Planctomyces sp. SH-PL62: one gene and its partner. The protein of the gene in region 1 binds, or shares a complex with, the protein of each later gene. Links are inferred from orthologs where the notes say so. Each region holds a gene or a part of one and is shown on either strand. Other genes may lie near its edges.

What was found.
Region 2: the proteins of dnaB (region 1) and dnaG are in contact, whole or in part, in a crystal structure (PDB 2R6A), measured with the Geobacillus stearothermophilus proteins. The link is inferred for Planctomyces sp. SH-PL62 from one-to-one orthologs. Residues at the interface, in WP_033016901.1 of Geobacillus stearothermophilus: Ser13, Glu15, Ala16, Gln18, Glu91, Leu92, Asp94, Ala95, Val96, Pro97, Thr98, Ala99, Ala100, Asn101, Tyr104, Tyr105, Ile108; in WP_049624496.1 of Geobacillus stearothermophilus: Lys456, Leu457, Leu458, Pro459, Ala460, Asn463, Ala464, Leu467, Leu535, Leu536, Ile537, Ala538, Gln544, Glu545, Asp548, Tyr549, His552.

What each region holds. Positions count from the first base shown.
Region 1 is NZ_CP011273.1:1,057,185-1,060,326, forward strand. The notes cover bases 158-2,983. They hold dnaB (replicative DNA helicase), read right to left. Parts: upstream 2,376-2,983; coding sequence 939-2,375; downstream 158-938. Other genes in these bases: VT85_RS04130 (hypothetical protein), read left to right, coding at 158-919; rplI (50S ribosomal protein L9), read right to left, coding at 2,687-2,983. Also shown: more of VT85_RS04130, read left to right, coding at 1-157; more of rplI, read right to left, coding at 2,984-3,142. UniProt on the Escherichia coli protein: The main replicative DNA helicase, it participates in initiation and elongation during chromosome replication. Travels ahead of the DNA replisome, separating dsDNA into templates for DNA synthesis.
Region 2 is NZ_CP011273.1:304,691-307,953, reverse strand. Bases 1-2,947 are described here. They hold dnaG (DNA primase), read right to left. Parts: upstream 2,480-2,947; coding sequence 521-2,479; downstream 1-520. Other genes in these bases: rpoD (RNA polymerase sigma factor RpoD), read right to left, coding at 1-510. UniProt on the Escherichia coli protein: RNA polymerase that catalyzes the synthesis of short RNA molecules used as primers for DNA polymerase during DNA replication.

The DNA of each region.
Region 1 (3,142 bases):
CGCCCGGCCCGTCGAGGGGCTGTTTCACACCATGCAGGCGATCCCGGAGAGCCTCGTGCTGGGGAATCTCGGGCTGGCGGTCGAGACGACCGCGGGGCAGGGGGCCTTGCTCACGATCGGGCTGGTCGGCCTCTGGGCCGCGAGCCGGCTCCGTCGCGGCGGGTTCCGTACGTGCAATCCGATGGAGATCGCTGGCGCGGCGTTTTTGGTCGGGAGCTATCTGGTCGAGTGGACGGTGCGCGGGTATCTGGATTACAGGTACTTGCGAACGATCAATGTGGACATGATCGTCCCCTGGTATCACGTCGCGCCGCAGGTGGGGGCCGTGCTGTTCGCGGCCGGCTGGTGGTCGGGGCCGAGGACGGCCGAATCGTCGCGGCGGCTGTCGCGGCCCCCGGTCGGGCTGTCGCGGGCCTCGGCGATGGGCGTGCTGGCCTTTGCGGCCGTCCTGGTCGCGCTGAACCGGCCTCGCGTGGAGGACCTCTGGTTCAACAGCGCCCCCCCGCTGACGGCGACGGAACAGGCGCGGTTTCCCATCCCCGAACTCCAGAGGATGCGGACCAACGCCGTGATGATGGACGAGGCCGAGCATCAGCGTCGGCACCTTCGCCGGTTCGACCTGGCGGAGAAGACGGCGCTATCGATGGGGATCGGCCTCGACGCGGTCCGCGCCGCGATCGGCCGAGTCGACGCCCCGGAGCTTCCCGACGCCTACGACGCGGTCGATCTGCTCGATCTACCTGAGAAGGGGAAGGCCGTCGATCCGGACCAGGTCCGGCAGGCTCTCGCTCGTTACCTGTTCCTGGAACCGCCGCCGCGCCCGGCCTGGCTCGACCCGGGCGAAACCTGGCCCCCGCCGAAGCGTGGGCAAATGCCGGGGGTGTCGCCGGGCTCGACGTCGGAGAGGCCGAAGCGATGAGCGGGCGGGGCCGACGAGATCAGAAGGGTCGGCCCACGTCGATCGGCTGTTCCATGTTCGACGAGCTTTCGAACAGGGTGAGGTTCTTGACGAAGTGGAGCTTGGCGGTGTCGGTCCGCCCGGCTCGGTTCTTGGCGACGATGACCTCGGCGATGTTCGGCTGATCGTTCGGATCGTAGTAGTCGGGACGATGCAGGAGCAGGACCAGGTCGGCGTCCTGTTCGATGGCGCCCGACTCGCGAAGGTCGGCCATGCGCGGGCGGCGGTCTTCCCGGTTCTCGACGGCCCGGTTGAGCTGCGACAGGGCGATGACCGGGACGTGCAACTCTCGGGCGAGCATCTTGAGCCGTCGGCTGATCTTGGCGATCTGCTCCTGGCGGCTGTCCCGTGATTCGTCCGAGTCGATGAGCTGGATGTAGTCGATCATGATCAGGCCGAGGCCCTGGCGCATCTTCAGGCGGCGGGCCGAGGCCATGATCTGGAGCATGTTGCGCGAGGGCGTGTCGTCGATGTGGATGGGGGCGGAGGCGATCTCGCCGTACGCCTTGCCCAGCTTGCTCATCTCGCGGTAATCCATCCCCCGCCCGGTCCGCAGCTTGTTCGAATCGACCCGGGCCTGGGCGCTGAGGAGACGCTCGCCGAGTTCGAGCCGTCCCATTTCGAGGCTGACGACCAGGGTGGGGACCTGGTGCTGGATCGCCGCGCTGGCGCAGATGTTGAGGGCGAAGGCCGTCTTGCCCATCGCGGGGCGGGCCGCCACGATGATGAGCTGCTCGGGCTGGAAGCCGGTGGTGATGTCGTCGACGTCGATGAACCCGGTGCTGACGCCGGTGACGACGTGCGTCTCCTCGGTCCGCTTGGTGATCCGGTCCATCGCCTCGGACAGGACGCCTTGCAGCTCGTGGACCTGCCCCTTGATCTGATCCTCGGCGATGGCGAAGACCTTCTTCTCGGCCGTCTCCAGGAGCTGCTGCGAGGTGTAGAGGTTGGAATAGCCGTCGCGGATGATCTCGGTGGCGCTCTGGATGAGCTGGCGGCTGACCGACTTCTGGCGGACGATCTCGGCGTGATAGCGGGCGTTGGCCGCGTGCGGGACGCTGTTGGCGATCTCGGAAAGGGCGTCGTCGCCGCCGACCTGCGCGAGCTGGCCCCGGCGGTCGAGTTCGTCGGCCAGCGTAACCACGTCTATGGCCTTGCCGTCGTCGTACATCTCGCGGACGGCGCGATACACGAGCTGGTGGGCGTCGCGGTAGAAGTCGTCCGGGGTCAGGAACGCGACGATGTCGTGAAGGATGTCGTTGTCGAGCAGGATGCCGCCGAGGACGCTGCGTTCGGCGTCCAGGTTCTGAGGCGGCAGGCGGTCGGCCAGCGGCCCGGAATCGGCCTTCGCGTACGAGCCGCCGGACCCGCTGCCATCCCTGCCGACGCCGTTGCTGTAGCTTGGGGCGGACGCCATGACCTGATCCACTCCTTGGAAACCTCGACCGGCGATCCCCGAGGTCGGCGCATGGGGAGTCGCTCGAAGACATATCGCCTGAACGATTGTATCGGCGTTCTTCGCCGTCGACATCGTCGAAAAGCAGAAACCCAGAGGCGGCGGGATCGGGTCGCGAGGGGGCGCGAAGCTTTGCCGGCGCTGGTCGGGCGGTCGGGCCGGCGTGGCGAGAGGCGGCCGGGGACGTCAGGCGCGGGAGCCGTCGTGAAACGAAAAAGGGCGTCGGACGCGGAGATCGCGTCGCGACGCCCTGGGAAGCGGGAGGGAGCCGTTCAGGAGGCGGCTTCCTCGGTGTGCGTGGGGACGACCCAGAGCTTGACCTCGGTGTAGATGTCCTGGCCCAGGTGGAGCTTGATCGTGTAGAGCCCCAGGTCCTTGAGCGGGCCTTCGATCCGGACGTTCTCGGCCGTGATCGGGAAGCCTTCGCTCTTGAGCGTCTCGGCGATCTGAACGTCGTTGACCGAGCCGAAGAGGTGGCCTTCCTCGTTGGCGTTGGCCTCGATCGTCAGCGAGCGCTGGGCGATCTGCGCGGCGAGGTTCAGGAGGTCGGCGCGGCGCGCCTCCTCGAGCTCGCGGAGCCGCTCGCGGTGCTTCTCGACGACCCGCAGGTTGTGCGGGGTCGCGAACGTGGCGAAGCCCTGGGGAATCAGATAGTTGCGGGCGAAGCCGGGGCGGACCTTGACGAGGTCGCCGGGGCGTCCCAGGAAGGGGACCTCGTGGGTCAGGAT
Region 2 (3,263 bases), 750 kb from region 1 along the record:
GACGGTGCGGTCGAACGGCAGCTCGCCGTCGGAGACCTTCTTGAGGACGTCGACCACCAGCGCCAGGGCGAAGTGACACTCCAGGACCTTGCGGCGGAACTTCTTGCGGGTGACCTCGATCTTCTTGGCGAGGTTGATCTCCTGGTCGCGGGTGAGCAGGGGGATCTCGCCCATCTGGGTGAGGTACATCCGGACCGGGTCGTCGATCCGCCGGGAGATGTCCTCCAGCTCCTCGGGCGTGAGCTCGGCGTCTTCTTCCTCCTCCTCCTCGGCCTCGGCGAGGTCCTCGGACTCGTCGTCGAGGTCGCCGGACGCCAGCAGGCGGGCCTCGGCCTCATCCTCGTTGATCAGCTCGACCCCCATCTCGTCGAGCGTCTCGAGCAGGCCGTGGATGCGATCGGGGCTCGTCGCGTCGTCGGGAAGGACGTCGTTGACCTGATCGAACGTCAGGAAACCACGTCGCTTACCCAGTTCGAGGAGAGCTTTGAGGCCCTCGTCCAGCTTATCCATCATTCCTCCCTCACGCACGAAACGTCGGATCGGGACGCGTCTTCTTCTCGGGAGTCCCGACCCGCTGAGTCAGTAGTCGACGATATTCCAGTTGCAAGGCGCGGTAAGCGTCGGGTTCGGTCGCCCGGTCGGTCTCATCAAGGGCCTGCCGCAAGTCGGCGAGCCGCGTCAGCCGCTCGCGTTCGGCGAGCCGGCCGAGCACCGGGTCGAGCCGCTCGCCCCAGGTCCCCGGGGGGAACTGGACGGCGTCCAGGGGTTGCAGTTCGGGGCGGTCCAGTCCGTCTTGCAGGTCGCTCAGGTAGGCGACGACCGACCGGGGTCGGGGGTCGTCCAGATTGTCTTTGATGGCCTCGAAGGTCGGCGTCTCGCCCTGACCGTAGAGATCATAGGCCGCGTCCAGGATCGCGCGGGCGGAGTCGTCACGGATCGCCGCCAGGGGGACCCGGGCGACCAGCCGGGCGACCGTCTCGGGCTGGGCCACGACGATCGCCACCAGTTCGCGTTCCACCGGGTCCATCGCCCTCAGCAGGTCGGCCGGGGGGGGAGGGGGGGGTGCCGTCGCCGCCTCGACCGGGTTCGCTCCCGAGGGGGGGGAGAGGCCGGCCCGCTCCGCCCCCCTTCGCCGCGAGGCCCCCCGCAGCTCCTTGAGCCGCCTCGCCAGGGGACCGATCGGCAGCCGGAGTGCGTGGGCCAGCGAGTCGAGCGCCTTGTTCAGCGCCAGGTCCTGCACCGTGCCCGGCCGGGAAGGGACCCGGCAGAGGATGCCGAGCACCCACTCGGCCCCTCGACGGGCACCCTCGATCGAATCCAGGTCGAACCGCGACCGGGCCCGGTTGAGCACGAAGGTCAGCGGATCGAGCGCCTCGGCGGCCAGCTTGCGGAATGCGTCGGCTCCTTCGCTCAAGAGGAAGTCGCAAGGATCCAGGCCCGAGGGGAGCGACAGCACCCGCACGTCCAGCTCATGTCCCAGGAAGATCTCGAGGGCCCGCTCGGCGGCGGACTGCCCCGCCTCGTCGCCGTCGTAGATCAGGCACGCCCGGTCGGCCAGCCGTCGCAGCATGGGGACGTGGTCGTCGCCGAACGCCGTCCCCAGGGTCGCCACGACGTTCGCCAGCCCCACCTGATGCGCCGCCATCACGTCCGTGTACCCTTCCATCACCGCGACCCAGCCCGCCTCGCGACAGGCCGTCCTCGCAAGATCCGCCGCGTACAGGATCCGACGCTTCTGGAAGAGGGCCGTCTCAGGGCTGTTAACATATTTTGCGACACGAAACCCCCGAGACGAAGCCGCCCTCTCCGCTTCCGGCAGAATCCGTCCCCCGAATCCCACCGGACGGCCCCGCTCGTCATGAATCGGAAAGATCAGCCGACCCCGAAACCGCGCGTGAACCTTACCAGGCCCCTCTTCGGGACGAACCGCCAACCCCGCCTTCTCCAGCAGATCGGTCGACACCCCTCGCCGTCGGGCCGACTCGAACAGCCAGGCCGGATCGTCCGGGGCGTACCCCAGACGGAACCGCGCCGCCGTCTCCGCCGTCAGCCCCCGCCCCTCGATGTACCCCCGAGCCGGTTCATGCCGCCCCAACGCCTCCTCGAACGCCCCCTCCGCCCACGCCAGCACCCCCGTCAGCTCCGTCTTCGACGGGCCCTCGGGCCGCACGGTCGACGCCGGGCCGCTCTCCAGCGTGATCCCCGCCCGCTCCGCCAGCATCCGCAACGCCTCGGGGAACTCGATCCGCTCGATCTTCAGCACGAACTCCAGGACGTCCCCCCCCGCGCCGCAGACCCAGCACTTGAAAGTCTGTCGCTCGGGATTCACTTCCAACGACGGATTATGGTCGTCGTGAAACGGGCAGAGCGCCTTGTAGCGCGATCCGGCCCGATGCAGAGGTAGGTATTCACCCACCAACCCCACGATGTCGACCGCGTGTTTTATGGCGGCTTTCGTCGCGTCGGATTGCCTGGGCACGGGATTCTCCTGACCATTCCGGCGCGAGTCCGGTTCCGTGGTTCACGCCGTCGTCGATCCCATCAGAGATCGCCGGCGCGCTCGCGCCTTGTTCTTTACGTGCCCAACTCTCGTCGGTCGGTGGATTCAGAAAAATTATAGGCCCCCTCGAAAAACCGTCAAGTTTTCGAGGCGTCCCGCCGACTTCACGCCGTTTTCTCTAACCGGGCATGGTTTTAGCAGTTAGGTCAAACACCGCTCGGCCACCCCTAATCTATCCATGCGTCCACCAGAAAACCCCCCGTCTCCATCCCCTCACCTCGTCGCAGCCCGAATCGTCCCCTCAAAACTCGAATCGGGACGTCCAAAGCCCCTCACGAAATGTCCTTCAAACCAGGTGTCCAAGTCAAGCCCCCGGGTTTGGTGAGGTGAGCCGCGACGGCCCCCTCCGCCAGATCGGCCCCGGCGGCTCGTTTCGGCTCCCGGCCTGGGGCGGCTCCGTTCACGGCGGGTCGCTCGATCCTCGGCGGATCGGGCCGAGGGCCGTGGAAGCTCTGATCGCGTTTTCGCTCTCTCCCCCGGTCCGCGTGGATCAGCCTCGCCCCTCGCGTCTCGACCTCCCTCTCGGCGAGGAAAGCGGCCCGAAGACCTGACGGGGGAGCGAGCGACGGCTTCGTCGACGGACCGGGCGGGCCGGGCCGGCCGAGCCACGCCGGGACGACGCTCCCCCTTCGCTGGAAGGGAAGGGCGTCGAACCCGATGAGGGCGAGCAAGATCTCCATCGGCTTGCGGGGAGGTTCCTCTT